3 regions of the Serratia montpellierensis genome follow, and region 2 is predicted to be linked to each of the others. Evidence: predicted binding sites of a transcription regulator. Region 2 holds the regulator's gene; each other region holds the start of a gene.

Region 1 (10,347 bases), on a different contig from region 2:
GAGGCCTGCTGCCACTGGCGGCGTTGCCACCGCTGTTCGGTGGCGTTCAGCGTCTGGCGGAAATCGTTGACGGCACCGAATACCACCAGCTCTGCCTGCCCCTGTAGCCAGGCGGTCAGGTCGGTACGGTATTGGCCGCGCAGCGCGGTGAGTTGGCCGCCGATCGGTTTGCCGGCGCGATAGAACACCGGCGGCACCAACAGCAACAGCAGCAACAGAATGCCGCCCAGCGTCAGGGCGAGCGCAGGATCGAGCCAGCTCAGGCCATAGGTGACCACCAGGATCACCGCCGCTGCGCTGATCAGCGGCGAGATCACCCGCAGATAAAGATGATCCAGCGTGTCCACGTCCGCCACCAGGCGATTGAGCAGATCGGCCTGGCGGAAACGGGCGATGCCGCCCGGCGTCAGCGGCAGGATCTTGCTGAAGGTGAATACCCGCAGATGCGACAGCACGCGGAAGGTGGCGTCGTGGCTGACGACGCGCTCGGCGTAGCGCCCGGCGGTGCGGAAGATCGGCCGCGCCGCGCACGCCGGCGGCCGGCAGCATGTAGTTGAAGGTCAACAGGCCCGCCAATCCGGCCAGCGACGAGGCGGCCAGGAACCAGCCGGAGAGCGCCAGCAGGCCGATGCTGGCCAACAGAGTGACGATCGCTAAAAGGATGCCCAGGCTAATCAGCAGGCTATGGCGGCGATACAACGCCAAAAACGGCAGCAAAACGCGCATGATTAAAGCTCCCCGCGGCGATGGGCGATCAGAGTGGCAAACAGGCCCGGCTGGGCGCTGAGGGTGGCGTAATCGCCCTGTTGCACGATGCGCCCGTTATCCATCACCCAGATCTGATCGTAGTCTTCGGTGTCTTCCAACTGGTGCGTTACCAGCAGGGTGGTTTGCTGATGCGAAGCGGCACTCAACGCCTGCATGACCCACTGTTCGCTGTGGGCATCGAGGCTGGCGGCCGGTTCATCCAGCAGCAGCAGGCGGCGCGGGCCGATCAACGCCCGGGCGACCGCCACGCGCTGCGCCTGGCCGACCGACAGGCGAGCGGCGTTGTCACCCACTTCGGTGTCGAGCCCCTGCGGCAGATAAGGGAGCAGTTCGCTGACGTAGGCGTGTTCCACCGCCTGCTGCAGCTGCGCTTCGTCGGCCCGCGGGCAGCCCAGCAGGATATTGGCGCGCAAGGTTTGCGCCGGCAGGTGCGGGTTTTGGCCGACCCAGCTCAGCTGTTGCCTCCAGTTTTCTGCGGACAGCTCACGCAGCTCAATGCCGTTGACGGTCAATGACCCGCGATAGGGCAGGAAGCCGAGCAGCAGATTCAGCAGCGAACTTTTGCCGGCGCCGCTCAGCCCGACCAACGCCACGCGCTGCTGAGGTTGCAGGGTGAAGCTCAGCGGCCCGGCCAGCAGCACGCCGTTCGGCGACAGAATTTCCAACGCATTGGCCTGCAGCGTCAGCGGTTGCTCGGCGGGCAGTTGCCGCGTGCCGTTGCCCATCTGCTCGCCTTCGGCGCTGAGGAAGGTTTCCAGCGCTTCTGCCGCGCCGATCGCCTGCGCTTTGGCATGGTAGAAGGTGCCGAGATCGCGCAGCGGTTGGAAAAACTCCGGCGCCAGAATCAACACCAGAAAACCGGAAAACAGCGTCACGCCGAGGCCGTAGCTGCCGAAGTTGAGTTCGCCGAGGTAGGAAAAGCCGAAGTACACCGCCACCACGGCGATGGAAATCGAGGCGAAGAACTCCAGCACGCCGGAAGAGAGGAAAGCCAGGCGCAGCACTTCCATGGTGCGGCTGCGGAAGTCTTCGGAGGATTTGGCGATCTGCGCCGTTTCGGCCTGCGCGCGGTCGAACAGCCGCAGGGTGTCCAGGCCGCGCAGGCGGTCGAGGAAATTGCCGCTCAATCGCGCCAGCGCCACGAAGTTGCGGCGGTTGGCGTCGGCGGCTCCCATGCCGACCAGCGCCATAAACAGCGGGATCAGCGGCGCGGTCGCCAGCAGAATGATGCCCGCAGCCCAATTGATCGGGAAGACGGCGATCAGGATCAGCAGCGGGATGAAGACCGCCAAATACATCTGCGGCAGATAGCGCGAGTAATAATCCTGCATATCCTCGATCTGCTCGACGATGATGCTGGCCCAGCTGCCCGCCGGTTTGCCCTGGATCCAGGCCGGGCCAAGCTGCTGCAGCTTATCCAGTACCTGTTGGCGCATACGCTGGCGGATCACCTGCCCACACAGGAAACCGATCCGTTCCCGCAACCAGCTTAACAGCGCCCGCAGCGCGAACGCGGCGGCCAGCCAGATAAACGAAGGGATCAGCTGTTCGCGCGGGGTATGCTCGATGATCAGGGCGTGCAGCAGGCTGGCCAGCAGCCATGCCTGCGCCACGATCAGCAGGCCGCTGAACAGCCCCAACAGCATGGAAAGGCGCAGCCAACGCTGCGCCAACGAACTCTGGGTTTTAAGCCAACGGGTTAACTGTTGCTGTCTGGTTTTTTTCATCAGATATGCGTCTGCGTCGCCGGTGCCCGTTTGTTACGGACTGGGTTAACGTACTGTTAAATAATAGTGTTTGGCGCAATCGGCGACAAACAAGCGAGGTCCCATGTTACCTCGTCACCCGGCAGACTGAAAATAATAAAGCGGCCAAATGTGGCTATAACAGACGCGTTACCGACTATTTGACTTCCTCACTCGCGGCCTCGGCTTCCAGAGCGGCGCGCACCGACGCTCGCTCTGCGATCCGCGCCACATAATGCTGGAGCGCCGGCCACTCGCTCAGCGAAATCTCGAAGCGCGCCATCCAGCGCAACACGGTAAACAGATAAGCGTCAGCGACGCTGAAATGCGCTCCCAACAGATAGATTTGCTGTGCCAACGCTTGCGCGAGATAACCCAATCGCCGTCTCAACTTGTCGCGCAGCAACGCCTTGGCGTCGTCGGGCAGGGCGTCATTGAATAAAGGGGCGGCGCCGGCATGGATCTCGCTGGTGATGAAATTAAGCCACTCCTGCAGCCGTACCCGCTCAAAGGCCGTCGGTGGCGGCGCCAGCCGGTATTCTGGGCGCAGGTCGGCGAGGAATTGAACGATGGCGGGGCCTTCGGTGATCACGTTGCCGTCGTCGAGCTGCAGGGCGGCGACGTAACCTTTAGGGTTGATGCGATAGAAATCCTCACCGTCGGCGCACCGCTTGCTGCGATTGTTCACCCTGATCAGGGTGAAAGGGATCGCTAATTCCCGCAGGACGATATGTGGGGCCAGCGAGCAGGCATCGGGAGCAAAATACAGCTTCATGCTATTTCCTTGTGGGTCAATGAGAACGCTTGCCACAGCATGCCGATGCGGGCACCGGCGGGGAAATGGAAATTTCAGAAAGCTGCTATTAACTCAGCGACTGGCCAGGGTTTGCTCCTGTTCGCGCAGGTAATTCAGCAGGGTTTGGACGGGGGGCTGGGTCACCGCCTCGGATGAGCAGGCCAGGCCGAAACGGCGATAAACCGGCGCAACGAGCGGCAGAGCGCAAACTCCGAGCGCATCGGGCGGGATCACGGACGCGGGCATCAGCGCGACGCCCGTGCCTTCCTTGACCAGCGTCAACGCCGTTTGCCAGTCGCTGACGGTGGCGCGGACATCGGCTAGCGCCAGGCCCGACTGCTGCGCCAAACTTTGCGCATTCACATCGCATCCGCCGGTCGCCAGGATGAAAGGCAGCCGGAACAGGGCATCCAGCACCACCGGCCGCCGTTCTCGCGCCAGCGGGTGCGCGCTGGGCACGACAGCCAACCAGGCATCCTCCCCCTAAGGGGAAACACAGCCGCTCCGGTGCCGGATTGAGCACCACGCCGATGTCTGCCGTTGCCGATGTTAACCAGCTCTCCACTTCGTGGTCGGTGCCCTCGAGCGTAATCAGCTCAATGTCGGGGTACAGACGGCGAAATTTGCGCAGCAGCGGCGGCAACAGCGTGCTGAATGCCGACGGGAAACTGGCCAGGCGTATTTTGCCCGCGTGCGCGTTACCGGCTTGCTGCGCGCATTGTTGAATGGCCCGTAGCCCTGCCAACATCGAGCGGGCATGGGCGACGATCTGCAGGCCGCTTTGGGTCAGGACGACATTGTGTGGCTGGCGCACCAAAAGCCGGGTGCTCAGCATCGTCTCCAGTTGAGCGATGGACTGGCTGGCGGCAGACTGCGTCATACCGCAGATCGCCGCAGCCTGAGTGATGGTGCCGCTGTCGGCGACGGCAACCAGCAGGCGCCAGTGAAGAAGATTATGCATCGGCGTGCATCCTCCTGGGGGCTGAAGACAAAAAAAGCGGCTCGAGAGCCGCTTTTTGCTGATGAAGAGAACGTCTTAGCAGACTTCTGCGCCGGCGATGCCGTCCAGGTAACGCTCTGCGTCCAGCGCCGCCATACAACCGGTGCCGGCGGAAGTGATCGCCTGGCGGTAAATGTGATCCATCACGTCGCCTGCGGCGAAGACGCCGGGGATGGTGGTTTGGGTCGCATTGCCGTGAATGCCGGACTGCACCTTGATGTAGCCGTTTTCCAGCTCCAGCTGGCCGCCGAAGATGCCGGTGTTCGGGCTGTGGCCGATGGCGATGAACACGCCGGCCAGCTCCAGCTCACGGGTTTCGTTTTCCGCTTTGGTGCTGCGGATACGCACGCCGGTCACGCCCATTTCATCGCCCAGCACTTCGTCCAGCGTATGGTCGGTGTGCAGCACGATGTTGCCGCTTTTCACTTTTTCCATCAGCCGGTCGATCAGGATCTTCTCCGAACGGAAGCTGTCGCGGCGGTGGATCAGGTGAACCTCGGCGGCGATGTTGGACAGGTACAGCGCTTCTTCAACGGCGGTGTTGCCGCCGCCGACCACGGCGACTTTCTGGTTGCGGTAGAAGAAACCGTCGCAGGTCGCGCAGGCGGAAACGCCTTTGCCCTTGAAGGCGTCTTCGGAAGGCAGGCCAAGGTAGCGGGCGGAGGCGCCGGTCGCGATGATCAGCGCGTCGCAGCTGTATTCACCGCTGTCGCCGAACAGGCGGAACGGACGCTGCTGCAGATCGACGTTGTTGATATGATCGAAGACGATCTCAGTCTGGAACTTCTCCGCGTGCTCGCGCATGCGCTCCATCAGCGCCGGACCGGTCAGGCCTTCGGCGTCGCCCGGCCAGTTTTCCACTTCAGTGGTGGTGGTCAGCTGGCCGCCTTGCTCCAGACCGGTGATCAGCACCGGGTTCAGGTTGGCGCGCGCCGCGTAGACGGCGGCGGTGTAACCGGCCGGGCCGGAGCCCAGAATCAGTAATTTGCTATGTTTAGCCGTGCCCATGAATAACCTCTTTATTCCACAATGGCGGACAATGAAGCCGATTGTAGGGAAAATGGCGCAGTAAAAAAAGCGCCGGGCGACGTTGTTAACGATTTGTATGATAGTTGTCGCCTATTAATGCACCCGCTGTCGGCAAATCGTACGCCGAACGCAGAAATTTACCTTATCAAAGCCGCATTCGGCTACCGAATCGCCAACCGCGCAAAAACGGCGCATTCTGCGACTTCAGCCGCTCCCTGCCGGGGTTTATCTGCCAGCGATTCATAACCAAAAATGGGATGCAGACTTTTCATGACGGTACGTTGTTCTGATTTTGCTTCTTTTACTTTGACAATCCGCTGCGCATTTGCGAAAACATCATAGGAAGAAGAAATTATCCCCGTAACACCAGCAAATCGTACGTATTTACGCCGCAAGGCGACAATACGCGGTGGATGTGCGGAGCAGGGCGCGCAAGCGTTTGCTGATTTTTTCTCGACCGAAACGTCGTTACCGGCGTTGCGCGGGGTTGGACAGACAGGCTGCGCGGCGTGGAATGATGGTAGTGAAGAAGCATATGACAGGCATCGGGTCTTCGCTTGGAACGAACCCTTACACATTGACGTTGGCTAGGGTGTGGCAAGTGCACGGAAGAAAATAAGAGAGACAATAATAATGGCAGACAACAAGAAACGCCCGGGTAAAGATCTTGACCGTATCGACCGCAACATCCTGAATGAGCTGCAGAAGGATGGGCGTATTTCGAACGTCGAGCTTTCGAAGCGCGTGGGGTTATCCCCGACTCCATGTTTAGAACGCGTGCGCCGTCTCGAGCGCCAGGGTTTCATTCATGGCTATACCGCATTGCTCAACCCGCATTATCTGGATGCGTCCCTGCTGGTTTTCGTGGAGATCACGTTGAACCGCGGCGCGCCGGACGTGTTTGAGCAATTCAACTCGGCAGTGCAGAAGCTTGAAGAGATTCAGGAGTGTCATCTGGTTTCCGGTGATTTCGACTACCTGTTGAAAACCCGCGTACCGGACATGTCGGCTTACCGCAAACTGCTGGGCGAAACGTTGCTGCGTTTGCCGGGGGTTAACGACACCCGTACCTACGTAGTGATGGAAGAAGTGAAACAGAGTAACCGTCTGGTTATCAAAACACGGTAAGGTGCAGGTGCAAAACCTGATTAAATTGGTTACACTCCTGTTTATTCATACAGTTTCGGCGCCGGGGAAGCTTCTCGGCGCTGTTGCTATGTCAGCTAACAGGAACCTGGAGAGCCTTTCTTGAGCCAGGAATATACAGAAGATAAAGAAGTTACCCTGAAAAGACTCAGCAGTGGCCGGCGTTTGCTGGAAGCTGCGCTTATCGTGGTAGCGATTTTTGCCGTTTACCTCATGGCTGCGCTGGTCAGTTTCAACCCGTCTGACCCAAGCTGGTCGCAGACCGCGTGGCATGAGCCGATTCACAACTTGGGTGGCGGTGTTGGGGCCTGGTTGGCCGACACGCTGTTCTTCACCTTCGGGGTGCTCGCCTACGCGATACCGCCGATCATGCTGGTCCTGTGCTGGGCGGCCTATCGCCAGCGCGGCAACAGAGACTACATCGACTATTTCGCGCTCTCCCTGCGCCTGATCGGCACCTTGGCGTTAGTGCTTACCTCCTGTGGGTTGGCGGCGCTGAACGTTGACGATCTCTATTACTTCGCTTCCGGCGGCGTGATCGGCAGCCTGCTGAGCAACGCCATGTTGCCGTGGTTCAACGGCATCGGCGCTACGCTGGCGCTGTTGTGCGTGTGGGCGGCGGGGCTGACGTTGTTTACCGGCTGGTCCTGGCTGGTGATCGCCGAGAAGATTGGCGGTGCGGTGTTGGGCGTCGCGACGGTGATGACCAATCGCTCACGTCGCGAAGATCGCTATTTCGAGGATGACGAGCGTTACGTTGATGACGAGCCTGAGCAGGCAGGGAAGGGCGCCGCGGCTGCGGCGACCGCCGCCGGAGCCGCGGCTGCCGATGACGACGTGCTGTTCTCCGCACCCTCGGTCACCGAAAGCGCCAAAGAGGCGGCGGAAGACGCCGCCGATCCGTTGCTCAGCGGCCTGCGAGCCGACGATAGTGAGGTTGAAGCCGACGCCGCGCCAATCGCGCCGGCGGCTTCGCCTGCACCGGCGGTGACGGCAGAGATCCACGAGCCCGTTGCTGCACCGATCGCCACACAGGCGCCGTCGATAACGGTGGCACCGACAGCGCCGGCCTCGGTCAATCAGCACCCGGTGAGCGCCCCGGCGCAAGACGCCACGCCGCCGCTGTATTCCTTCGAAATCCCGGAAGAAACGCCAGCGCCTAAGGCGACGCGCCCTGCCGATCCTTATCGGGACGATGATGAGCCGCGCCTCGGCAATTGGCAAGAGCCGACAGCACCGCAGCCGCCGGCACGTTCTCCCTTTGATTTTACCGCCGCGCAGCGCGACAGTGCCGACGTCAGCGGAGCAGGTGGTTTCAGCGCCACCGGCGCCAAGCCGCAGCTGGATACGGCAGCCGCTGCCGCGGCGGGCGCCGCAGCGGCGACCTTTATGCCGGCCTTCACGGCCACCAGCGACGGCAATTCGCAGGTTAAACAGGGTATCGGCCCTGAGTTGCCGCGGCCGAATCCGGTGCGTATTCCGACCCGCCGCGAGCTGGCTTCCTACGGCATCAAGCTGCCTTCGCAGCGCGCGGCCGAGCAGGAACAGCGCCAGGCGGAGCCTCAACAGCCGACGGCGATAAATCCGCAGGAAGAAGAGGCGCTGCAGGAAGCCGCGCTGCGCCAGGCGTTCGCTACGCAGCAAAGCGAGCGCTATGGCGAAAGCTACGAGCCGGAGCAGGATGATGAAAATGCTCAGCAGGAAGCCGAGCTGAGCAAGGCGTTCGCCGAACAACAGAATCAACGTTACGGTGAAGTCCAACAGGACGATGAAGAGGCGCGGCAAGAGGCTGCGCTGCGTCAGGCGTTCGCCGAGCAACAGCAGGCACGTTATGGCCAGCAAGAGACTGCCCCGCAGGCGCCGGCCGCCAGCCCGGTCGATACCCGCAATGCTTTCAGCTTCTCGCCGATGGCGGATTTAGTGGACGATGGCCCGAGCGAGCCGATGTTCACGCTGTCCCCACAGCTTGAAGAGCGCATTGAACAGCAAAGCGAGCAAGAGGACGACGTGCCGTTTGGCCAGTTTGAGCCTGCGGCGCCGGCTGCCCAACCTCAGCAACCGCACTCTCAACCGTATCAACAGCCGCAGCAACAGCAGTATCAACCGCCGTCGCAGCAGCAATATCAGCAGCCACAACAACCGGTGCAGCAGCCTCAGCAATCTCAGGCCGAGCAACATCCGGCGATGGACAGCCTGATTCACCCGTTCCTGATGCGCAACGATCAGCCGCTGCAGAAGCCGACCACGCCCTTGCCGACGCTGGATCTGCTGACCGAAGCGCCGAAAGAGGTGGAGCCGGTCGACTCCTTCGCGCTGGAACAGAAGGCGCGCCTGGTGGAGGCCAGCCTGGCCGATTACCGCGTGAAAGCCGACGTGGTGGACATCCTGCCGGGGCCGGTCATCACCCGCTTCGAGCTGGATCTGGCGCCGGGCGTTAAAGCGGCGCGCATTTCCAACCTGTCGCGCGATCTGGCGCGCTCGCTGTCGACTTCGGCGGTGCGCGTGGTGGAAGTGATCCCCGGTAAGCCTTACGTCGGTCTGGAGCTGCCGAACGCCAAGCGTCAAACGGTGTACCTGCGCGAAGTGCTGGACTGCCCGGCCTTCCGCGACAACCCGTCGCCGCTGTCCATCGTATTGGGTAAGGACATCTCCGGCGAACCGGTGGTGGCCGATCTGGGCAAAATGCCGCACTTGCTGGTCGCCGGTACCACAGGTTCCGGTAAGTCGGTCGGGGTCAACGCCATGATCCTGAGCATCCTGTATAAAGCCACGCCGAAAGAAGTGCGCTTTATCATGATCGACCCGAAAATGCTGGAACTGTCGGTTTACGAAGGTATTCCGCACCTGTTGACCGATGTGGTCACCGACATGAAAGACGCTGCCAATGCGCTGCGCTGGTGCGTGGGCGAAATGGAACGTCGCTACAAGCTGATGTCTGCCCTGGGCGTGCGTAACCTGGCCGGCTACAACGAGCGCGTCGATCAGGCCGAAGCGATGGGGCGCCCGATCCCGGATCCGTTCTGGAAACCGACCGACAGCATGGACATCACGCCGCCGGTGTTGGAGAAAGAGCCGTACATCGTGGTAATGGTCGACGAATTCGCCGATCTGATCATGACGGTCGGCAAAAAGGTCGAAGAGTTGATCGCTCGCCTGGCGCAGAAAGCGCGTGCGGCGGGTATCCACCTGGTGCTGGCGACCCAGCGTCCGTCGGTGGATGTGATCACGGGTCTTATCAAGGCCAACATCCCGACGCGTATCGCCTTTACCGTGTCGAGCAAGATCGACTCCCGCACCATCCTCGATCAGGGGGGCGCCGAGTCCTTGCTGGGTATGGGTGACATGCTCTATCTGGCGCCGAACTCCTCGATTCCGGTGCGCGTACATGGCGCATTCGTGCGCGATCAGGAAGTGCACGCGGTGGTTAAGGATTGGAAAGCGCGCGAGCGGCCCCAATATAAAGAGGGCATTCTCAGCGGCGGCGAAGACGGTGAGGGCGGTGCCGGCGGCGGTATGGACGGTGACGAAGAGCTGGATCCGTTGTTTGACCAGGCGGTGGATTTCGTGGTGGATAAACGCCGCGCCTCCATCTCCGGCGTGCAGCGCCAGTTCCGTATCGGTTATAACCGCGCGGCGCGCATCATCGAACAGATGGAAGCGCAGGGCATCGTCAGCGAGCAGGGGCACAACGGCAACCGCGAGGTGCTGGCGCCGCCTCGGCACGATTGATGGTCGTTTAGCCATTGCAATTCAATAAGAAAGGGCCGCTTAAGCGGCCCTTGTGCAAAGAAGCGTAAACCCGTTTCTTCTCGGAACATTGGCCTACCGGCCGATCGCCGGCTTCGGGTAAAGTAAGCGGGTAT
Region 2 (10,347 bases):
CAGCGGTGCCAGTGTGATAGTGGCGCCGCTGTTCAACACCAGCCGCGCCGCTTCCGGATCCAAACCGAAATTGGTGTCCTTGATGTACCCATCGACGTTGAATACGCCACCCATGATCACGATCTCTTTCACCGCCTGCGCCATCTGCGGGTAAAGCTGCATGGCGTGCGCAACGTTGGTCAGCGGGCCGATCGCCGCCAGCGTGATCTCGCCGGGATGCCGGCAGATCAGTTCGCCGATGGCGATGGCGGCGTCCGGTGTGGGCGCGTTGGCCTGCGAGGGCGCGGGCAGGTCACGCCACAGCGCCGCCAGCTTCGGATCGGCGATCGGGCGGTCCAGATGCGCGCGCCACGGCTCCGGCGGTTCGCTCAGGGCGCGTGCCGCGCCGAGGGCGACAGGGACTTGATAGCCGCTCTGCGCCAGCAGATCGGTGGCGACGGCGAAGCCCACTTCTCGCGGGGTGTTGCCGGCCACGATGCTGATCAGCTCCAGCTGCAGCTGCGGTTTGACCGCCAGCGCCAGGGCCAGCGCCAGCCCGTCGTCGACGTTGGCGCCGGGAACGCCGTTGCCGGGATCGCAATCAATGATTAAACGCATATAAGGTGTCCTGAAAAACCGCTAACAGCCGCAGGAACGGCGGATGCGCAGTTGAAAAGCGAATTCATGCAGCTCGGCGGGCGCGGCACCGGCGGCCAGCATGGCGATGGCCCGCTTGGCCATGGCGTCGATCGGCTGCTCGACCGCGCTGAGCGGCGGCACGCTGAATTCGGCTTGCTGCGTGCCGTTAAAACAGATCAGCGCCAGATCGTCCGGCGCGCGCAGCCCGTGCTCCGCCAGCGCCGACAGGCAGCCGAGCGCCTGCTGTTCGTTGGAGGTGAAAACGGCGCGTGGGCGTGGGCCTTGCACCAGGCGCTGGGTGGCCTGGTAACCGCCCTGGCGGGTGTAGGGCACCTCGAAAATCCACTCGTCGCGTGGCGCGATGCCCGCCTCCAGCAGCGCATCGCGCCAGCCGTTCAGGCGATCCTGCGCGTTGAGCATGGTCAGCGGGCCGATAAAAATGCCGATATCGCGGTAGCCGTGTTGCAGCAGGTGGCGGGTTGCCTGGCAGGCGGCGTCGCGCTCGTCGACGCGAATGGCGCAGACGCCGGCCTGGCTGTCGATGGTGTCTATCATTACGCAGGGCGTGCCGGAGGCGCGGATCAGATCGAACCACGGGTGGCGATCGACGCTGGTGTACAGCAGGCCGTCGACCTGGCGGCGCAGCAGGTTGTTGATCAGCTCATATTCGCGCTGCCGGTCGTCGCCGGCGTCGCCCAGCAGCAGCACGCGGCCGCGGCTGAAGGCCTCTTGCTGCAGCGCCCGCGCCAGCGTGGCGAAGAACGGGTTGGAAATATCCGGCACCACCAGCCCGTAGGTTTGCGTGCTGCCGGAAGCCAGCGCCCGCGCGATGTCGTTCGGCCGGTAGCCGGTCTGCTCGATTGCCGCCAGCACGCGCAGCCGGGTGGCTTCCGCCACCGGGCGCGGACCATTGTTGATCACATAGCTGACCACGGCGACGGAGGTGCCCGCTACGCGGGCCACGTCGGCGCGGGTAACGCGTCGCGCGGAGTGATTATCCAAATTGGGATCCTGTTCGCCTTCTCGTTACGCGGCATCCTGCGGCAGGTTGAGATCGCGGCCGCGGGTTTCGGGAGCAAAGAAGGTGGTGATTAAGCCGATGGCCGCCATTACAACAAAATAGCAGGCGACAGGCCACCAGTGACCGAAACCGGACAGCAGTGCGGTGGCGATCAGCGGCGCGGTGCCGCCGGAGAGGATCGAGCCGAGCTCCTTGGCGAACGCCATTTTGGAGTAGCGGTTCTTCACGCCGAACAATTCGACGCCGTAGGCCGCCTGCACGCCGAAGATCCCCAGCGATGCGATGCACATGCCGACCACGATCACCGAGATGACGATCGCCGGTTCACGGCTGTCGAGCAACCAGAACGCCGGGAAGGCGTACAGCACCAGCAGCAGGCAGAACCACCGGTAGGTGATGCGGCGGCCGAAGCGATCGGACAGCCAGCCGGCCAGCGGGATCACCAGAAAACCGCACAGCGAGGCGATCAGCACCGCCAGCGCCGGTACCGATTTATCAACCATCAGCACCTTGGCCACATAACCGACGATAAAGCCCTGGCACAGGTAGGAAGGGCCGTTTTCGCCGATGCGCAGGCCGAGCATCACCCAGAACGCCTTGGTGCGCTGCAGGTAGCTGCGCGTATCCGGCGCGGCCTGGGCGGCGTCCAGCATGCGCTGGTGGTTTTGCTGCAGCTCGCGTTCGAAGACCGGCGTTTCCCGCACGTGGCGACGCAGGTACAGCGCCGCGCCGGCGATCAGAATGCTGGCGAGGAACGGAATGCGCCAGCCCCAGCTCATCAGGTCTTCCTTGTCCAACTGCAGCACCAGCAGCCATACCAGCGACGCCAGCAGAGTGCCGCTGTTGGAGCCGATGGCGATGATAGACGCCACCAGCCCGCGCCGTTTGGCCGGCGCGTATTCCGCCAGCATCACCGCGCCGCCGGACAGTTCCGCACCGGCGCCGAACCCCTGTGCGAAGCGCAGGATCACCAGGCAGGTGGGTGCCCAGACGCCGATTTGCGCATAGGACGGGATCAGGCCGATCAGCGTGGTGGAGAGGCCCATCAGCGCCACGGTGGTGATCAGCACCACGCGGCGGCCTTTGCGGTCACCGATCCAGCCGAACACCAGCGCACCGATCGGCCGTGCGACGAAGCCGACGGAGTAGGTGGTGAAGCTGGCCAGCAGGGCGACCAGCGGCGTGGCCTCGGGGAAGAACACGTCGCCGAACACCATGCCGGCCGCCAGGCCGTACAGCGCAAAATCGACGTATTCCATCGCGGTGCCGAGCCAGCAGGAGAAGGTGGCGCGCCAAAATTGGCTGCGCCCCTCTTTGGTCGCCAGGCGTTCATCGGCCGCCAGCGCGGCGTCGGCGGTCTGTGAAGGGGCAAGCGTTGTTTCGCTCATGGCAGTGCTATCCTCTTTTGTTCTGCGCCTGGAGGGGCGCGGTTAAAGATGGTTTCCCTGGTGCCGGCAACAAAGGTGTGCCGACAAATCATGTCGGACGCATGGCGATTCAACGCTGCGGTGTCAGAGTATCTACGCGCGTAGATAACACAACGCGAGGAAGCTGAAACTTTGCGGGCGATCACAGAATCGTCAGCGTGCCGGGAGATGAAGATAGAGAATGCGGATGGCAAAAAGATGACAGCCCCCCGGTTTTTCCGGCTGATGCGCCTGCCGTTTTCGCCACGAATCAGCCTGCCGCTTTCGTATTTCTGCGCTACAATGGGGGCCTGTTAACAGTTTGTATCGTCTGGCGCGCCGTACCGGCTGTGGTTCAGGCGAGGAGTAAAGCAATGTCTGGCATCAGGGATTCCATCCTGCCGCCGCTGGAGTGGTTGTCCGAACAGGATCCTCCGGCGCCCGCCGCCGTCAGCGATTGGCTGATGGAGTTAGGCTCCATGACCCGCCGATTTGAACGCCATTGCGCCCAGGTGCGCGTCGAACCGCAGCGCGAATGCTTCGTCACGCGCGAGGCGCTGGGCGACGAGGCGAAGCACTTGCCAAACAGCCCGCGCTACTGGCTGCGCGAAGTGGTGCTGCTGGGTGACGACCAGCCCTGGCTGCTGGGGCGCACGGTGATCCCGGAAAATACGCTGACCGGCCCTGACCAGGCGCTGGTGGATCTGGGCACGCTGCCGCTGGGGCGCTACCTGTTCAGCAGCGGCGATCTGACCCGCGACTATATCCATATCGGCCGACAGGACGCGCTGTGGGCACGCCGTTCACGGCTGCGGCTGGCGGGCAAACCGCTGTTGCTGACCGAACTGTTTTTACCGGCTTCACCGCTGTATTCAGCGGTTCCTGCATAAGAGAGGAGAGCAAGACCTTGGAGGGAAGCGTGACTCAAAGTAAATGGCGGGCTTACAGCCATTTGATGCGCATTGATAAACCGATCGGCACGCTGTTGCTGCTGTGGCCGACGCTGTGGGCGCTGTGGCTGGCCGGGAAAGGCGTGCCGCCGCTGTCGATTTTACTGGTGTTCGTGCTCGGCGTGTTCCTGATGCGCGCCGCTGGCTGCGTGGTGAATGATTACGCCGATCGCGCGGTGGACGGCTATGTGAAACGCACCGCCGGGCGGCCGATGCCGAGCGGCCGGGTGAGCGCCAAAGAGGCCAAAGTGCTGTTCGTGGTGCTGGTGCTGATCTCGTTCTGCCTGGTATTGACGCTGAACGCGATGACCATCTGGCTGTCGCTGGCGGCGCTGGCGCTGGCCTGGGTGTATCCGTTCATGAAGCGGGTGACCAACCTGCCGCAGTTCGTGCTGGGCGCCGCGTTTGGCTGGGGCATTCCGATGGGCTATGCGGCGGTCAGCGAATCGCTGCCGCTCAGCTGCTGGCTGCTGCTGCTGGCCAACATCTGCTGGACGGTGGCCTACGACACGCTGTATGCGATGGTCGACCGCGACGATGACCTGAAGATTGGCATCAAATCCACCGCTATCCTGTTCGGGCGTTATGACAAGCTGATCGTCGGGCTGCTGCAGTTCGCGACGCTGCTGCTGCTGGTGTGGGTCGGTTATCTGGCGCAGCTCGGCGGGGCGTTTTACTGGTCGCTGCTGCTGGCAGGCGCGCTGTTCATTCACCAGCAGAAACAGATCGCCGGGCGTGAGCGCGAAGCCTGCTTCAAGGCCTTCCTGCAGAACAACTATGTCGGACTGGTGGTGTTTATCGGCATCGCGCTGAGCTATCTGCCGGCGTAACGGTTTCCTGCAGCAAGAAAAAAGGCACCCCTCGGGGTGCCTTTTGTGTTTCCGCGCCGGACGAAATCACTCGTCTTGCTCTTCTTCCGCATCGGCTTGCGGCAGAACGTTGGTCTCTTCCGGCATGTTGACGCTTTCGATGGTCAGCTTGATTTCCGGCGTGATCAGATCGCTCAGCATGTTGTACACCTCGAGGGTGTGTTCGCGGATCGCATCGCCGCTGTCGTTGATATAGCCTTCTTCGCGCAGCGTCGCCACCAGGGTGGAGAACACCGCCTTGTCGAAGAACTCCGGCGCGTTGATGCCGTGCAGCACCGACAGACGTTGCGCCATGATGCGGCTCTCTTTCTCCAGCGCGCCGCGGTTGATGCTCGGGTTGGCGCTGAGGATCGACATAGTGATGGCGTAGCGTTGCAGGGTTTCGCGCACCCCGGCGGCCAGCAGCTGCAGCGGGCGAATGCGCGCCGGGTTCAGCACCAGCTCGTCGCCTTTGTCGCAGATCAGCTGTTGACGGATCAGCTCGTCGATCATCGGCCGCAGCACTTCCGACAGCTGTTCCTTATCGTTATGCAGGAACAGCTCGGCTTTCAGCATCGGGTAGATCATGCCGATCTGGCGCAGCAGCTCGGTGCGCGACACCCGGCGATGATGCATCACAATGCTGGCGATCAGCGACGGCAACACCAGCAGGTGGTGGATGTTGTTGCGGTAATAGGTCATCAGCACCGCCTGCTCGCGCGGCAGAATGATGATGTCGCCGATGTTGTCCTTTTCCACCTCGAACTTGTTCATGTTCAGCGCGTGATCCAGCAGCTCGTCCGGCGTTTGCGTCGGTACGGTGACGTCATGCGCGTAAGGCGCATTGCGCATCAGCTGCAGGTAGCACTCGAGCTGCTCGAGCAATTGTTCGCGGGTCAGCGAACGCTGGCGCGAGGCCAGCAGCGCGGTGGAGCACAGGTTCATGGCGTTGGCCGCGGCGGCGTTGTTGATGCGCACCATGATCTGGCCGGCCAGATCGTTGACCGTCGGCGTCAGCCAGCTTGGGCGCTGAGCCTCGATCGGATCGATAGACTCGCGCCACTGCGGCACGTGCTGGTTGAGGTAAGCGGTCAACGGCAGCGGCTCGCCAAAGTTGACATAACCCTGGCCCAGATTGCGCAGCTTGCGCAGGCCGCGCAGCATCTGCAGCAGGCTCTCTTTTTCCTTGGTGGCGCCACGCAGCTCTTTGGCATAGGTGCCCACTTCCATCACGTGCTCGTAGCCGATGTAGATCGGCACCAGCGTGATCGGACGGGCACCGCCGCGCAGCATCGCCTGAATGGTCATCGACAGGGTGCCGGTCTTCGGCTCCAGCAGACGCCCGGTGCGGGAACGGCCGCCTTCCACGAAGTATTCCACCGAGTAACCGCGGGTGAACAGCTCGCCGAGGTATTCGCGGAACACCGTCGAGTACAGCTTGTTGCCCTTGAAGGTGCGGCGGATGAAGAACGCGCCCAGGCGGCGGAAGATCGGACCCGCCGGCCAGAAGTTGAGGTTGATGCCGGCGGCGATGTGCGGCGGCACCAGGCCCTGGTGATACAGCACGTAGGACAGCAGCAGATAATCCATGTGGCTGCGGTGGCAGGGCACGTAGACGATCTCGTGGCCGTCCTGCGCCAGCTGGCGCACGCGTTCGGCGTTGGTGACGTTGATGCCCTGATACAGCCGGTTCCAGGTCCAGCTCAGCACGCGGTCGGACAGGCGCACGGTTTCGTAGGAGAAATCGGCGGCGATCTCTTCCATCAGCGCGATGGCGTTCTGTTGGGCCTTCTCGTGCGAGATCTTCTTGCTGCGCGCTTCGTCCTCGACCGCTTTTTCGATCGCTTTGGACGCCAACAGCTTGTTGAACAGATCCTGACGGGCCGGCAGGCTCGGGCCTACCGCGGCCAGGCGCTGACGCGAGAAGTGCATGCGTGCCACGCGCGCCAGTTTCTGCGCGATGGTTTTATCCGTGCCGTGTTCGGTCGCCATGCGGCGCAGCGAAACGGTGTTGGAGAAACGCACGAAGCTGTCGCGGCCGAGCCACAGCACGGCGAAGAATTTCTGCACGCCGTTCAACAGACGCAGGTGCGGCGTGCCGTGGCCTTCGCGGCCCGGCGAGCGGCCGAACATGACCGAAACCGGAAGCATCTGAATGTCGAGATCCGGATTGCTGCGATGCAGATCCAGATAGTCGTGGAACAGCTTTACCGACTCTTCTTTCGGGGTGTAGTAGCGGAACACGCGCGGGCCGTCGTGAATGAACACGTAGCTCGGCAGCACGGTGCCGTCGATCTCCAGCGAGTTGAGCGGATCGGGCAGATCCTGCGCCAGGCACTGGGTGCGCAGCGTCAGCAAATCCGCCTTGGAATTGTAAGGTAAAACATACAAAATCGGCCGTGAGGGATCCAACCCTAGCTCGGTAACCGGATCTGAAGGGATGACCTTACTTCTTACCAACAATTTAAGTGGTAAATTCAATATTTTATAATAAATTTTACGCCAACCTGACATAAACAACGTGAAGCCTCTTGTTAGCAATGCGCCGCAAGCATACCAGAAACCGGGTAGCAGATCTGTGGTGTTCGAAAACCGAGAGCCGTCAGCGCGGACTGTTCTAGACTCTTGTTATTATGACCGACCTCTGAGAAAGGCACGAAAACATGGCAAACCAAGCAACCGGACTGACCCGCATCATCAAGGCCGCCGGCTATTCCTATAAAGGGCTTTCCGCCGCCTGGCAACACGAGGCGGCGTTCCGACAGGAACTGGTGGTCACCCTCTTGGCTATCATACTGGCAGTCTGGCTGGATGTGGGTGCGATAGCGCGCATTTTATTGATCGGATCGGTAGCGCTGGTGATGATCGTCGAGATCCTGAACAGCGCGATCGAGGCGGTGGTGGATCGCATCGGCAGCGAACACCATGAGCTGTCCGGACGGGCCAAGGACATGGGGTCGGCGGCGGTGTCGCTGGCGATCGTACTGGCGCTGTTCGTTTGGGGCACGGTCTTGTGGCAGCATTTTGGCTGACGAAAGGCGCCTACTGACTGATTTTTATTTATTCTTCGGTTCCCAATCCGCGCTTACCTGTATATACTCACAGCAAGACTGTATAAACAAACAGGGGGCGGAATGAAAGCACTAACTACCAGACAGCAAGAGGTCTACGATCTGATTCGCGATCATATTTCGCAAACGGGCATGCCGCCAACGCGTGCCGAGATCGCGATGCGTCTGGGGTTCCGTTCGCCTAACGCCGCCGAAGAGCACCTGAAGGCGCTGGCACGCAAAGGCGTGATCGAAATCGTCTCCGGTGCGTCGCGCGGTATCCGCCTGCTGATGGAAGAAGAAGAGGGGCTGCCGCTGATCGGCCGCGTCGCCGCCGGCGAGCCGCTGTTGGCGCAGCAGCACATCGAAGGGCACTACCAGGTGGATCCTTCCCTGTTTAAGCCGAGCGCCGATTTCCTGCTGCGGGTGAACGGCATGTCGATGCGCGACATCGGCATTCTGGACGGCGATCTGCTGGCGGTGCACAAAACGCAAGACGTGCGCAACGGCCAGGTCGTGGTGGCACGCATCGAAGACGAAGTGACGGTCAAACGCCTGAAAAAACACGGCAACGTGGTCGAGTTGCTGCCGGAGAACAACGAATTCCAACCGATCGTGGTCGATCTGCGCCAGCAGAATTTCACTATCGAAGGGCTGGCGGTCGGCGTGATACGCAACGGCGACTGGATCTAATCGCCGCACCCTCAGTGCCACCCCTTGTATCAATCGCCCCTGTTCTGGGGCGTTTTTGTTTCTGACCTTGTCCTTCGCCACTGCTACGGGAACATTTCATCATGCGCTTGATTTCCGTCTTCACCAGCGACACCGATAAAGCCCTGTGGCGCCTGGCTTTGCCGATGATTTTCTCCAATATCACCGTACCGCTGCTCGGGCTGGTGGACACCGCGGTGATCGGCCACCTCGACAGCCCGATCTATCTGGGGGGCGTCGCGATCGGCGCGGTGGCGACCAGCTTCCTGTTCATGCTGCTGTTGTTCCTGCGCATGAGCACCACCGGCCTGGCGGCGCAGGCGCTGGGGGCACAGAACCCGCAGGCGCTGGCGCGCGCCTTTATGCAGCCGCTGCTGCTGGCGCTGCTGGCCGGGGCGGCGATCGTCCTGCTGCGCTACCCGCTGATCGAACTGGCGCTGCGGATCGTCGGTGGTAATGGCGAGGTGCTGGAACAGGCGCGGCGTTTTCTTGAAATCCGCTGGCTGAGTGCGCCGGCGGCGCTGGCTAATCTGGTGCTGCTGGGCTGGCTGCTCGGCGTGCAGTACGTGCGGGCGCCGGTGATCCTGCTGATCGTCGGCAACCTGCTGAACATCGTGCTGGATATCTGGCTGGTGATGGGCCTGGGCTGGAACGTGCGAGGGGCGGCGGCGGCAACCGCCATCGCCGAATATGCCACGTTCTTGCTTGGCCTGTGGCTGGCGTGGCGGGTAATGCGCCTGCGCGGTATCACCCTGCCGATGCTGCGTCAGGCCTGGCGTGGCGATCTGCGTCGGCTGCTGGCGCTTAACCGCGACATCATGTTGCGTTCACTGTTGCTGCAACTGTGCTTCGCATCGCTGACCATTTTCGGCGCTCGCCTGGGGAGCGACGTGGTGGCGGTTAACGCGGTGTTGATGAACCTGCTGACGTTTACCGCCTATGCGCTCGACGGCTTCGCTTATGCGGTGGAGGCCCATTCGGGCCACGCCTACGGTGCCCGGGACGACAGCCAACTGCGTAAGGTGTGGCACGCGGCCTGCAGGCAGGCGGGGTTGGTCGCGTTGGCCTTCGGCCGGTGATGGCATACACCAGGCCAGCAGATCGTGGCGGCGTTGACCTCCTTACCGGAGCTGCGTGCGTTGGCCGCCCACTATTTACCGTGGCAGGTCATTCTGCCGCTGGTCGGGGTGTGGTGCTATTTGCTGGACGGCATGTTTATCGGCGCCACGCGCGGCGCCGAGATGCGTAACAGCATGGCGGTGGCCGCGGCAGGATATGGCGTGGCGCTGTTCAGCGTGCCGCTGCTTGGCAACCACGGGCTTTGGCTGGCGCTGGCGGTGTTTCTGACGTTGCGCGGCGTGGCGCTGGGTTGGATTTGGCACCGCCATCAGGTGCGCGGCAGCTGGTTTGCCGCTCGCTAAACCGGACGCTTTGCTGGGTTAATTATTAATTTCCCTTATGTTTTGGTTCATGTTTGCTTACATGTTTTCAGCCTGGTTTTTCCCGGCTTAGTTCGTTGTTTGTTGGCGTTTTTTATTTTTATTTTGTTTTTTAATGGTTTTTTATTCTGATGTTTGGCTTTTTTATTTCCATGTTCAACTAGAATGAATCATGTGGCTGGAGAATAAAGGGGAACGGTATTCCTTAAGGTGAAGGGGGTATCGGTCAGAAAAATTTCTGGTTAACCCCGGCCGGCGACAGGGATCACTGATTCACCACAGGTTAACGGAGAGACTATGAATA
Region 3 (10,347 bases), on a different contig from region 2:
TGAAAGGGTTCCAGCCTGGTTCACCGGCTTACAACAAGATGGTGGGCGACATGCAGCGCCTCGACCAGGTGTTGCGTGAGCTGCAGCCGGTGCTGCGCACCCTGAATGAGAAGAGCAACGCGCTGGTGTTTGAAGCCGCCGGCAGCACTGACCCTCAGCCGAAGAAGGCCACGAAATGATGAAATGGATCCCGGTAGCCCTGGCGCTGTTGCTCAGCGCCTGCAGCAGTTCGCCACAGAAGACGTACTATCAGTTGCCGGCGTTGGGTGCGCCGGCCGCGGTCAGCAGCAGCGGCGCCTCCACGCGCCAGCTGTGGCTGGAACACGTGAGCGTGGCGGATTATCTGGCGCAGAGCGGCGTGGTGTATCAAACCAACGACGTACAGTATGTGATAGCCCAGAACAACCTGTGGGCCAGCCCGCTCGACCAACAGCTGCAGCAAACGCTGGTCACCAACCTGAGCAGCGCGCTGCCGGGCTGGGTGGTCTCTTCGCAGCCGATGAGCAGCGATCAGGATGTGCTGAACGTGACTATCAGCGGTTTCCACGGCCGCTTTGACGGCAAGGCGATCGTTCGCGGCGAGTGGGTGTTGAACCGCCAGGGGCGCTTGATCAAACGGCCTTTCAACCTGGAATTGAAACAGGGTGAGGACGGCTATGATGCCCTGGTGCGCACGCTGGCGCAGGGTTGGCAGCAGGAAGCTCAGGCTATCGCAGCACAGATGGGCGGCATTTAGTCATAATTTGGTCTAAAATCGTCTAATCCCTGTCAGCGTGAAAAGTCTTTTTTTCTCCCTGGCAGGGATTCCTTTTTCGTTTCAAACAGTTAAACCCTTTCCCGGCAGATCAGCCACTTAGCACTTTCCTCGGGCGTAGCTCACAAATATGACATTGGCGTGAATTTTGCGCATTGATCTTCTCTTCTTTTAGCGCTATTGATTACTCGTGGCTGCACAAAAAGCAGCCATTGTTTTCTTTCCACCAGACCAAAATGAGGGAAACGAGGCATGAAGAGACAGAAACGCGATCGTCTGGAAAGGGCGCATTCGAGAGGGTATCAGGCAGGTATTTTAGGGCGTTCCAGGGAACATTGTCCCTACCAATCATCAGTGGACGCCCGGTCTCAATGGCTGGGAGGTTGGCGAGAAGCCATGGAAGACAGGGCTGTGACCGCTTAAGCGGCTCCCTGTCAAATAAAAGGAATAACCTCCGCCCTTTGGCGGAGGTTTTTGTTTCAGGCGTTTATTTATCCTGCCAGCGTTTCAGCAAAATACTCGCATTCACGCCGCCAAAGCCGAAGCCGTTTGATAAGGCGTAGGTCATGTTCATCGATTCCGCCTGTTTCGCGACCAGATGCAAGCCTGCCGCCGCCGGATCGGGATTATCCAGATTTAGCGTTGCAGGGGCTATCTGATCGCGCAGAGCCAAGGCGGTAAAGATGGTTTCCAACCCGCCGGCGGCGCCCAGCAGGTGCCCGGTTGCTGATTTCGTCGAGGTCACGGCGACAGTCCCGGCGGTGCCAAACAGGTGTTTGATGGCGTTGATTTCGCCCAAATCGCCTACGGGTGTCGAGGTTGCGTGCGCGTTTAAATGTTGAACTTCCTCGGGGGCGACGTTCGCCTGCTTCAACGCAATTTTCATCGCCCGATAGGCGCCATTGCCGTCTTCAGCGCCGGATGTCATGTGGTAGGCGTCGGCGCTGGTACCATAGCCGACGATTTCCGCGAGCGGTGTGGCGCCGCGCGCCAGCGCGTGTTCCAGCGTTTCAATCACCAGCATGCCGGCGCCTTCTCCCATGACAAATCCGTCCCGGGCGCTGTCGAAAGGCCGAGAGGCCTGTCGCGCCAATTCGGCCGGTGCGGTGGACATGGCGCGTGCAGCGGCGAAGCCGCCCAGGCTGACGGTATCTATGGCGGACTCGGTACCGCCGCACAGCGCAATATCGGCCTCATCATTACGGATCAGACGCACCGCGTCGCCAATGGCCTGCACGCCGGCCGCACAGGCGGTCACCGGTGCGCCAATCGGGCCTTTGAAGCGATGTTTGATTGAAACGTGGCCGGCCGCCAGATTGACCAGGAATGAAGGGATGGTAAACGGCGACAGGCGCTTGGCACCACGGCTGTCAGTGGTGCGTACCGCCTGGGCAATCGCCGGGAAACCGCCAATGCCTGAGGCAATGACGGTGGCGGTGCGTTCTTGTTTTTCCTCCGTATCGGCTATCCAACCGGACTGGCGAATGGCTTCATCCGCCGCCGCCATGGCGAACAGGATAAAACGATCCATTTTCTTTTGGTCCTTGGGGGCGACAGAAGCGTCGGGATTGAAGCCCGCTTCAGCATCTTGTGCCAGTTCCGGAACCTGGCCTCCGACTTTGACCGGCAAATCCGCAACGATCTCGTCAGGCAACGCCCGAATGCCTGATTCTCCTTTCAACAAACGTTGCCAGATGGTTTCAACACCGCACCCTAAAGGCGAAACGGCGCCCATGCCGGTAATGACGATACGACGATGACTCATGATGTCTCCTTGGTAGATTCGGGAAAATCAGCGAGACGCCGGCGCCGCATCAGCTCGGCGCGCTGATAGATGCCGTCGCTTGCCGCCGGCCCTGGCGCCAGCGTAATGAACTGTTGCGGCACCGGCTGTTGGGTCTCGCGATTGATTAACTGGACCTGGATCGGTTGATCTGTGCGACTGTCGACCAGCAGCGAGCTAACGGCGCCGTCGGTCAGATGACGGTTACCCCATTGTGAGAGGGCCGCCAGCACGGGGAAAAAATCGTTGCCGCGCTCGGTGAGCAGGTAGTGGTAGCGCACCGGTCGGGTTTGATAGCGTTGCTTATACAGAATGCCATGAGCCACCAGATCCTTCAGCCGTCGGGCCAGCAGCGTGGGCGATATCCCCAAACTTTGTTGGAATTCGTCGAACCGGGAGAGCCCCTGAAAGGCATCGCGCAGGATCAGGATGTTCCATGACTCGCAGACGCGATCCAATGAGCGCGCAACGGGGCAAGGCGCATCGCTAAAGCGGGTCTTTTGCATGCCATTCCTCACTGGGTACACTAACTGTAGTTACCTTTCGAACCATGTTAGGGGATTTTGAGGGGCAAGAGAATAACCGGATGCAAAAAACCCGCTATCGCGCGGGTACCGATATCGAGAGAGTGCGACGTTCAGCCAGTCTGTTGCTTTAACCGCTTCAGGTAAGAATAGGCCAGAGACAGGAAGGAAAAGACGTTTCGATAACGGGCGATTAAAGGAGATGGGGGGCTTGAAGCGCTAAGAGAAAGAAATGCCATCACGTTGAACGTGACGGCATGCGGTGAGCGTTGGAAAAGAAGGCAGTGGCCGACTTCTCGCCAGCGTGATTAGAACGCTGCGGTATCCTTGAACAGGCCCACTTTCAGATCGGTGGCGGTATAGATCACTTCGCCGTCAACCAGCACTTCGCCATCGGCGACGCCCATGATCAGCTTGCGGGTGATGACGCGCTTGAAGTTAATACGATAGGTGACCTTCTTGGCAGTCGGCAGCACCTGGCCGGTGAACTTGACTTCACCGACGCCCAGCGCGCGGCCTTTGCCTTCGCCGCCCAGCCAGCCGAGATAGAAACCGACCAACTGCCACATTGCATCCAGGCCCAGGCAACCAGGCATAACCGGATCGCCGATAAAGTGGCAACCGAAGAACCATAGGTCCGGATTAATATCCAGCTCCGCTTCCACATAACCTTTGTTGTGAGTCCCGCCGTCTTCGGTCATCTTGACCACGCGGTCCATCATCAACATGTTACCTGCCGGCAACGGTGGGCCACCGGCGCCGAACAGCTCGCCACGGCCGGATGCTTCGAGGTCTTCTTTCGTATAGGAATCGCGTTTATCTACCATGTTCTCAGTAAGCCTTATTTTAATGAAGGACGCAGGTTAGCTAACACGTGTACGCTGAACAAGTCCGATCAGCCGTGGTTGAACCAGTTGAGCCAGCGCAGCGGCCACGGACGGCGGCGTTCTTGCAGGTTCACCTGCGCAATCCGTTCCTGTATGGCCGCCAACAAATTCGGCTGTTGTTCGTCAGAGTAGAGGCAACCTGTGAGCAAAGGCAAGGCTTCCGCCGCGCTCTCTACCGCCCACAGATGGAATTGCCCTTCGCGTACCGCGTCAACGACATCCTGACGCAGGCACAGGTGGCGCACGTTGGTCACGGGCAGTACGACGCCCTGTTTGCCCGTCAGGCCGCGGCGTACACAAACTTCGAAGAAACCTTCGACCTTTTCGTTAACGCCGCCTATCGGCTGTACGTTGCCGAATTGGTCGACGGAGCCGGTGACGGCGATCTGTTGTGTGATCGGCTGCTGTGACAGGGCACTGATCAAGGCGCACAGCTCAGCCAGCGAGGCGCTGTCACCATCTACTTCGCCGTAAGATTGTTCAAAGACGATCGAGGCGGAGAAAGGCAACTGCTGATCCAGATCCAGTTCGGCGATCAGGAACGCCTGCATGATCATCATGCCTTTAGCATGCAGGTTGCCGCCCAGTTCGGCTTTGCGCTCGACGTCGGTAAACTCGCCGTCACCAAGATGCACCACGCAACTGATGCGTGAGGGCTCGCCGAAGCTGCGTGGATGGCCGGGATAGTCCAGGACTGACAGGCCGTTGATCTGCCCGACCACTTCACCCTCGGTCTCAATCAGGATCTGGCCGAGCTCAATCTCATCCTGCATACGCTCGGCCAGATAGCTTTCACGCCATTCGCGGGCATTCAACGCCGCTTCAAACGCCTTGGCGGTAATGCGCTCCTCTTCGGCGTACAGTGCGGCCTCGGACAGTTGCTGGCCAAGCCAAACCGGCGAGAGTGGCAGGACGCCCTGGTCACCGCTATAACGCACTGCCTGGACGATCAGCGGTAGCCAGGCATCGGCCGCCAACATCGGTAACTGCCGAGCGGCGATCACGCCGTTGACGTAGCCGCACCACTGCGCCATATCATCGACTTCGGTCAGTTGCAGATCGTCTTCGTATTCGCCGTAGACCGCTTGTTCGCTCAGCTCCGGCTCGATATCGTGGAAATCGGCCAGGCCGTGACGATCGCCGACCACAATCAGCCTTAGGTCCAACGGCATCGGTGGAATGGTTACCGGCAGCGGGCGGGTTTCGTCTGGCGAAACCCAATGGAACTGACGCTGGCCGATCATCTGCTTCAGCCGCAGCCATAGCAGCGGCTGAGCCAGTAGCGCCCGGGCCGACAGAATAAGAACGCCGCCGTTGGCCTGGTGCACCAGACCTGGCTGCAGGGTAATGTCGCCGTGGTGGATCCGCACGCAGCCAAACAGCTGCTCCGGCTCAATCCACTCCTGGAACAGGCAAGCACCGCCGGCGGCGAAAGGTTCATCGCCACGGCTGGCAGGTTCTACGCTGACCTTGCCATCCTGAATGACATAGTGGCTGCCGCAGCATGCCGTGTCTTTCGTCAGCAGCGGTTTGACGGCGTTAGCAACCAGTTCCAGATACTCTCGCGTCTCTTGCGCTTTCAACAGCATGAAACGCGGTGGCGATTGAGGGTGGCAAAATAGCGTCAGGGCATTTTCCAGCCGAGGCTGAATGGCGGAAAAGGGCACGGGTGCCAACTGAGCGGCGGTATCAAATATCGCCTGATAAGGCGTTACGTCCGGCAATAAAGATTGCCATTCAAGTCGGTTATTGGTCAAAGTGTTAGATGCAATCGTCAAAAAGGGAAAGGGCGATTATACAAGAATAACGGCGGCTTGATACATGTGGAGTGCCAGTTGGCGTCAGGGAGTTTGACATCACGCGATGACTGTGCAAAAAACAGTCTAAAAGACGGCTTAATTGCCGGGGAAATTCGGCGCAAAGCTGTTATGCTTATTTGAAGTTACGCGGTCACTGAAGAGCTCAAGATGAAATATCAGCAACTGGAAAATCTGGAGAGCGGTTGGAAATGGAAGTACCTGGTGAAAAAGCACCGGGAAGGGGAGCTTATTACCCGCTACATTGAAAACAGCGCTGCTCAGGAAGCGGTTAACGAGCTGCTGAAGCTGGAAAATGAGCCGGTAAAGGTACTTGCATGGATTGCCGCTCACATGAATCCGGAACTGGATAACCGGATGAAGCAAACGATCCGCGCCCGCCGCAAACGTCATTTTAACGCAGAACACCAGCATACGCGCAAAAAATCTATCGATCTGGAGTTTTTGGTTTGGCAACGTTTGGCTGCCCTGGCGCGCCGTCGCGGCGTCACGCTGTCGGAAACCGTTGTGCAGCTTATCGAAGATGCCGAACGCAAAGAGAAGTATGCGAATCAGATGTCATCATTGAAAGAAGACTTGAAGGCGATTCTCGGTAAAGAACCTAAGTAAACAGGGCAGAGCGCCTTAGTTACACATAGTCTTGAATGTTCTGATACCAGCAGGACGAAAAAAACCCCGCAATGCGGGGTTTTTTATTAGGCGAGTAAACTTAGCCCTGAGGCTGAGTTACAACGTCTTTGATACCTTTAACTTCGATCTCTACGCGACGATCTGGTGCCAGGCAGTCGATCTGAGCTTTGGTAGCGCGGCCAGCTTTGTAGCCACAGGTGTTGCCTGTAACTGGATCAGCTTTGCCCATGCCACGTGCAGAGATTTTGTCTGACGGGATGCCTTTGGAGACCAGGTAGTCAACAACGCTTTGTGCGCGTTTTTCAGACAGTTTTTGGTTGTACTGAGCAGAACCAACGGCGTCGGTGTAACCCAGAACAACTACGGAACCGTCTTTAGGATCCATGGAGCTCAGCTGGGAGTACAGCTGATCCAGAGCCTGTTGACCTTGTGGCTTCAGAGTTGCTTTGTTGAAGTTGAACAGCACGTCAGACTTCAGAGTGAAACGCTTGGTTTCAACAACTGGAGCCGGAGCTGGAGCTGGAGCAACTGGAGCAACTACATCATCCTGACCGAAGCGGTAAGAAACGCCCAGGCTCAGCATGGTGTTATCTGGACGTGCGCCAACGGTACCTGCGTCACCGATGTTGCTTACGAACTGGTAGTCCAGGCGGGTAGCCCAGTTTTTGGTCAGTGCGTATTCAACACCAACAGCAGCCAGCGGAGAAACGCCGGTGTCGTGGTTGCTCAGGCGACCAGCGCTGCCGTTGTTGTAGTTAGCTTTGGAATCTGCGCGCCATACCATACCACCCAGACGAGTGTAGATGTCCAGATCGTCAGCAATTGGGTAGCTCAGTTTAGCGGCCAGTTGAACGCCCTGCGCTTTGAAAGCACCGTTGTTCACGCTGCCTTTGTAAGGCATACGGCCGAGCCAGTCATAGCCCAGTTCGAAGCCCAGGTATTGGTTTGCCTGATAGCCCAGGAACGCGCCGGCACCCAGCTGATCTTTGTGGGTTGGGCCGTTGCCGATACCGTTCTGGTAACCGTTACCGTAGAAACCAGTGTCATGGTACTGGGACCAGCCCAGTTTAGCACCGGTGTACCAGGTGTTATCTTTTGGAGCGGCTTGCGCTACGGTAGCGAAACCTGCCAGTGCCACTGCTAATGCGATAGCTGTCTTTTTCATTTTGCGCCTCGTTATCATCCAAATAGGCAATGAGCTTTAAAGCTGTTTAAGCCCTTGGTTAAATTCCTTCGCCAAGGTTTAAGCCCTCGTTTGTTACTCGCCAGTTTTTCTGACGTTATAGAGCAACCTTGGCGATGTAAAGTCTACAACGTGGCGCGAAAGTTACAAGTGTGATGTGATAAGGCTCTAAAAAAAAACGCAGAATCGTACATATTTGCTAACATTCTTAGCCTAAAAAAACGGCGATTCATCGGGCGTTTTTGCTTGGCAAACCGCGGCCGGACTAGCTTTGTGCCTTATCCCGCAAAGGTTCCCTCTACGGGGTGCGAAAATGATGGGAAAAATCCTAAATTTACTTAATGATACAAAGAAGAGTGAATTTTTAGGGTGGAACAGTGTCCGTGAGTCGGGTCAATGTCACGTTGAGGACGCATGATAAATCCGTAGGCATTACCCAATTCTGCCGCACGTCTTAATTTTAGACGATCCTCCTCCGTTAGCTCGGGCAACCAGCCGAGAACCACGCTGTAATTCCCCGTTTGCAGCGCTTTTTCCATTGCCTCAACCGTATTCACCGGGCTGATTTGGCTCAATTGCACCATTTTATCTACCGGCAGGCCAGACTGCTGCAGCCATTGTTTGCTTAGCTTTTGCTGCGGCGTCAGCCACAGAAGCCAGCGAGACTGCTTGCCCAACTGCTGCAGCAGGGGCAACAACAGTTGAGCCACTGCGGGCTGGCGCTCGTTGTAAACAAGTTCACTGATCAAGCCATTCTCTTTGCCGACATTCGTGTTCTTCGCAACGCTGTTCGCGGTAAAAGAGCCATGGCTAAAATGAGGTTGGTAGAGTGATTGAGTACGCATAAAGTTCCCGCCCGTCGTGTTACTGTATGTTTATACAGTATCCCTGATTTCGGATAAGATCAACCCAAATTTTCGTAGCGGCTCGCATAATTGCGATCATTTTTTGTACCGATGTCTTTTGTGATTGGCATGCAGACGGATAGTGCGTATTTTTCTAATTAGTTGTTCACGTTACTTTTTTCATTGATGAGAGAAATAATACGACCGGAACCTAAAAGGAGGAATGCTATGAAAAGGATGTCGACGAGAAGAATCGCGCAGGCTAAAAATTGCTTTGCGGCGCTGGGCGCCATCACCACGCGGTCACAGTTTGGCGGCTATGGGCTGCTGGCTGAGGGGGTGATGTTTGCGGTGATAGCGGAAGGCGAGCTGTATCTGCGGGCTACGGCGAGCATGGAACCGGCCTTTCGCGCTCGGGGCATGGTCAATATGGTCTATTCCAAGCGCGGTGTGCCCATTACTTTGCGCTATTACTGGGTTGACGAGTCTCTGTGGCGGGAACGTAACGAATTGGTGGGACTGGCCTGGCAAGCTGTCAGGGAGGCCCGCCGGGAACAGCGGCTCAAGGCCGGCGACCACGGCAGATTGAAGGCGCTGCCGAATATAGATGTCAATATGGAGCGATTGTTGTGGCGAGCGGGTATCCACAACGCCTATGACCTGCGGTTGCAGGGCGCAAAACGCAGCTATCTTTGTCTCCTTCAACAGCAGACCAATCTGGGGTTGCGAGTCCTGTTGTCGCTGGGCGGGGCGATCGCCGGGTATCATCAGGCGGCATTACCGGCTGAATTGCATGACGAATTGGTGCGCTGGTTCGACCATATGATGGCGATGCGCCGCCATGGACATGAGCCGGTGATTCAGGGCCCGCCGAGCGGGCCCTGAATTATTAGGCTGTCTTATTGATTTGGGTGTGCAGCGCGGTGAGTTCCGGCAGAAGTTCGAGCACCAGCCCTACCTGTTGCAAAACCAGCTGTTCTTTGCTTTCAGGTTCCGGAACGGCTTGGCGAATGCGCTCCGCCAGCTGTTCCAGCGCCTGTGCAATGCGCAGGCTGTTCTGTTCTTCCTGATGCAGGGCGCCGTCCACGTAACACACGGCATCATTGAGCAGATCGAGCGTGGCTGGGGTGTTCAGCCGCTCGCGGTGCGCACCCAACGCCGAGATATAACTCAGGAGTGTGTGGTTCAGGCAGAGCAGGCGGAAGGCGGCTTCCTGCAGCGCCTTGTCGGCCTTGGGATCGGCGGACATGTTGGAGATGACCGAAGCCAGTTCGGCATCGCTGTTGTGGGCATCTCTCCGCGCAATGCGGTAGGCGAGGCCGTTATCCTTACCCTGGTGGTATTGCACCAGAATGGCGTCCAGATAACGGCAGTTGGCATTCAGCGTTTTATCCACCACCGCCGGCAATTGGCGGAACTGCCAGTCCGGCCAGATAAAGCTGACTGCCGCCCAGGCGATGGCGCAGCCCAGCAAGGTATCGTAAACGCGCGGGGCTGCCACTTCGAATCCTTCACCCAACAGGTTAAAGCACAACAGCACCAGCAGCGTGATGAACATCGTCGCGTGCGCATATTGTACGGTGCGGAAAGCGAAGAACAGAACGCCGGTGATGACGATCAACACCAGCTGTCCTTCCAGTGAAGGCACGAAATAGAGGATTGGCAGGCCGATCAGGATACCGGCCAGGGTGCCGATGATGCGCAATGCCAGGCGTCGGCGGGTAGCATTGTAGTTTGGTTGGCAGACGAACAGGCTGGTCAACAGGATCCAGTAACCGTGCTGCATGCCGGTGAGTTGAATGAAGGCGTAACCCACGCACAGCACCACCGACATACGGATCGCGTGGCGGAACAGGGCCGACTGAGGCGTCAAATGGCGGCTGATGCGCAGCCGGATATCGCTCCAGCCGGTTAAGCGGTCGTC

What was found. Region 2 encodes LexA, which represses DNA repair genes until DNA is damaged. Its sites were predicted from a motif close to TNCTGTATGTACATACAGNA; they were not measured.
Region 1: the regulator LexA is predicted to act here: its motif matches at 6,502-6,521, upstream of FUU19_RS06460 (DNA translocase FtsK 4TM domain-containing protein).
Region 3: the regulator LexA is predicted to act here: its motif matches at 8,444-8,463, upstream of sulA (SOS-induced cell division inhibitor SulA).

Annotation. Positions count from the first base shown of each region.
Region 1 covers NZ_VOSN01000005.1:226,889-237,235, reverse strand. The annotation lists partial or broken gene cydC (heme ABC transporter ATP-binding protein/permease CydC) at 1-726, opposite strand, end outside; gene cydD (heme ABC transporter permease/ATP-binding protein CydD) at 729-2,495, opposite strand; gene gstA (glutathione transferase GstA) at 2,671-3,288, opposite strand; partial or broken gene FUU19_RS06475 (LysR family transcriptional regulator) at 3,382-4,270, opposite strand; gene trxB (thioredoxin-disulfide reductase) at 4,346-5,317, opposite strand; gene lrp (leucine-responsive transcriptional regulator Lrp) at 5,972-6,466, shown strand; gene FUU19_RS06460 (DNA translocase FtsK 4TM domain-containing protein) at 6,587-10,213, shown strand.
Region 2 covers NZ_VOSN01000021.1:253,784-264,130, reverse strand. The annotation lists gene FUU19_RS21870 (nucleoside hydrolase) at 1-597, opposite strand, end outside; gene FUU19_RS21865 (LacI family DNA-binding transcriptional regulator) at 619-1,620, opposite strand; gene FUU19_RS21860 (MFS transporter) at 1,645-3,027, opposite strand; gene ubiC (chorismate lyase) at 3,420-3,935, shown strand; gene ubiA (4-hydroxybenzoate octaprenyltransferase) at 3,953-4,825, shown strand; gene plsB (glycerol-3-phosphate 1-O-acyltransferase PlsB) at 4,892-7,357, opposite strand; gene FUU19_RS21840 (diacylglycerol kinase) at 7,507-7,875, shown strand; gene lexA (transcriptional repressor LexA) at 7,978-8,586, shown strand; partial or broken gene dinF (MATE family efflux transporter DinF) at 8,688-10,025, shown strand; gene FUU19_RS21825 (CsbD family protein) at 10,341-10,347, shown strand, end outside.
Region 3 covers NZ_VOSN01000005.1:149,422-159,768, reverse strand. The annotation lists gene pqiB (intermembrane transport protein PqiB) at 1-179, shown strand, start outside; gene pqiC (membrane integrity-associated transporter subunit PqiC) at 176-736, shown strand; gene rmf (ribosome modulation factor) at 1,007-1,177, shown strand; gene fabF (beta-ketoacyl-ACP synthase II) at 1,242-2,519, opposite strand; gene FUU19_RS06180 (winged helix-turn-helix transcriptional regulator) at 2,516-3,043, opposite strand; gene fabA (bifunctional 3-hydroxydecanoyl-ACP dehydratase/trans-2-decenoyl-ACP isomerase) at 3,370-3,888, opposite strand; gene FUU19_RS06170 (AAA family ATPase) at 3,957-5,705, opposite strand; gene matP (macrodomain Ter protein MatP) at 5,916-6,374, shown strand; gene ompA (porin OmpA) at 6,475-7,560, opposite strand; gene sulA (SOS-induced cell division inhibitor SulA) at 7,917-8,423, opposite strand; gene FUU19_RS06150 (TfoX/Sxy family DNA transformation protein) at 8,652-9,308, shown strand; gene yccS (YccS family putative transporter) at 9,313-10,347, opposite strand, start outside.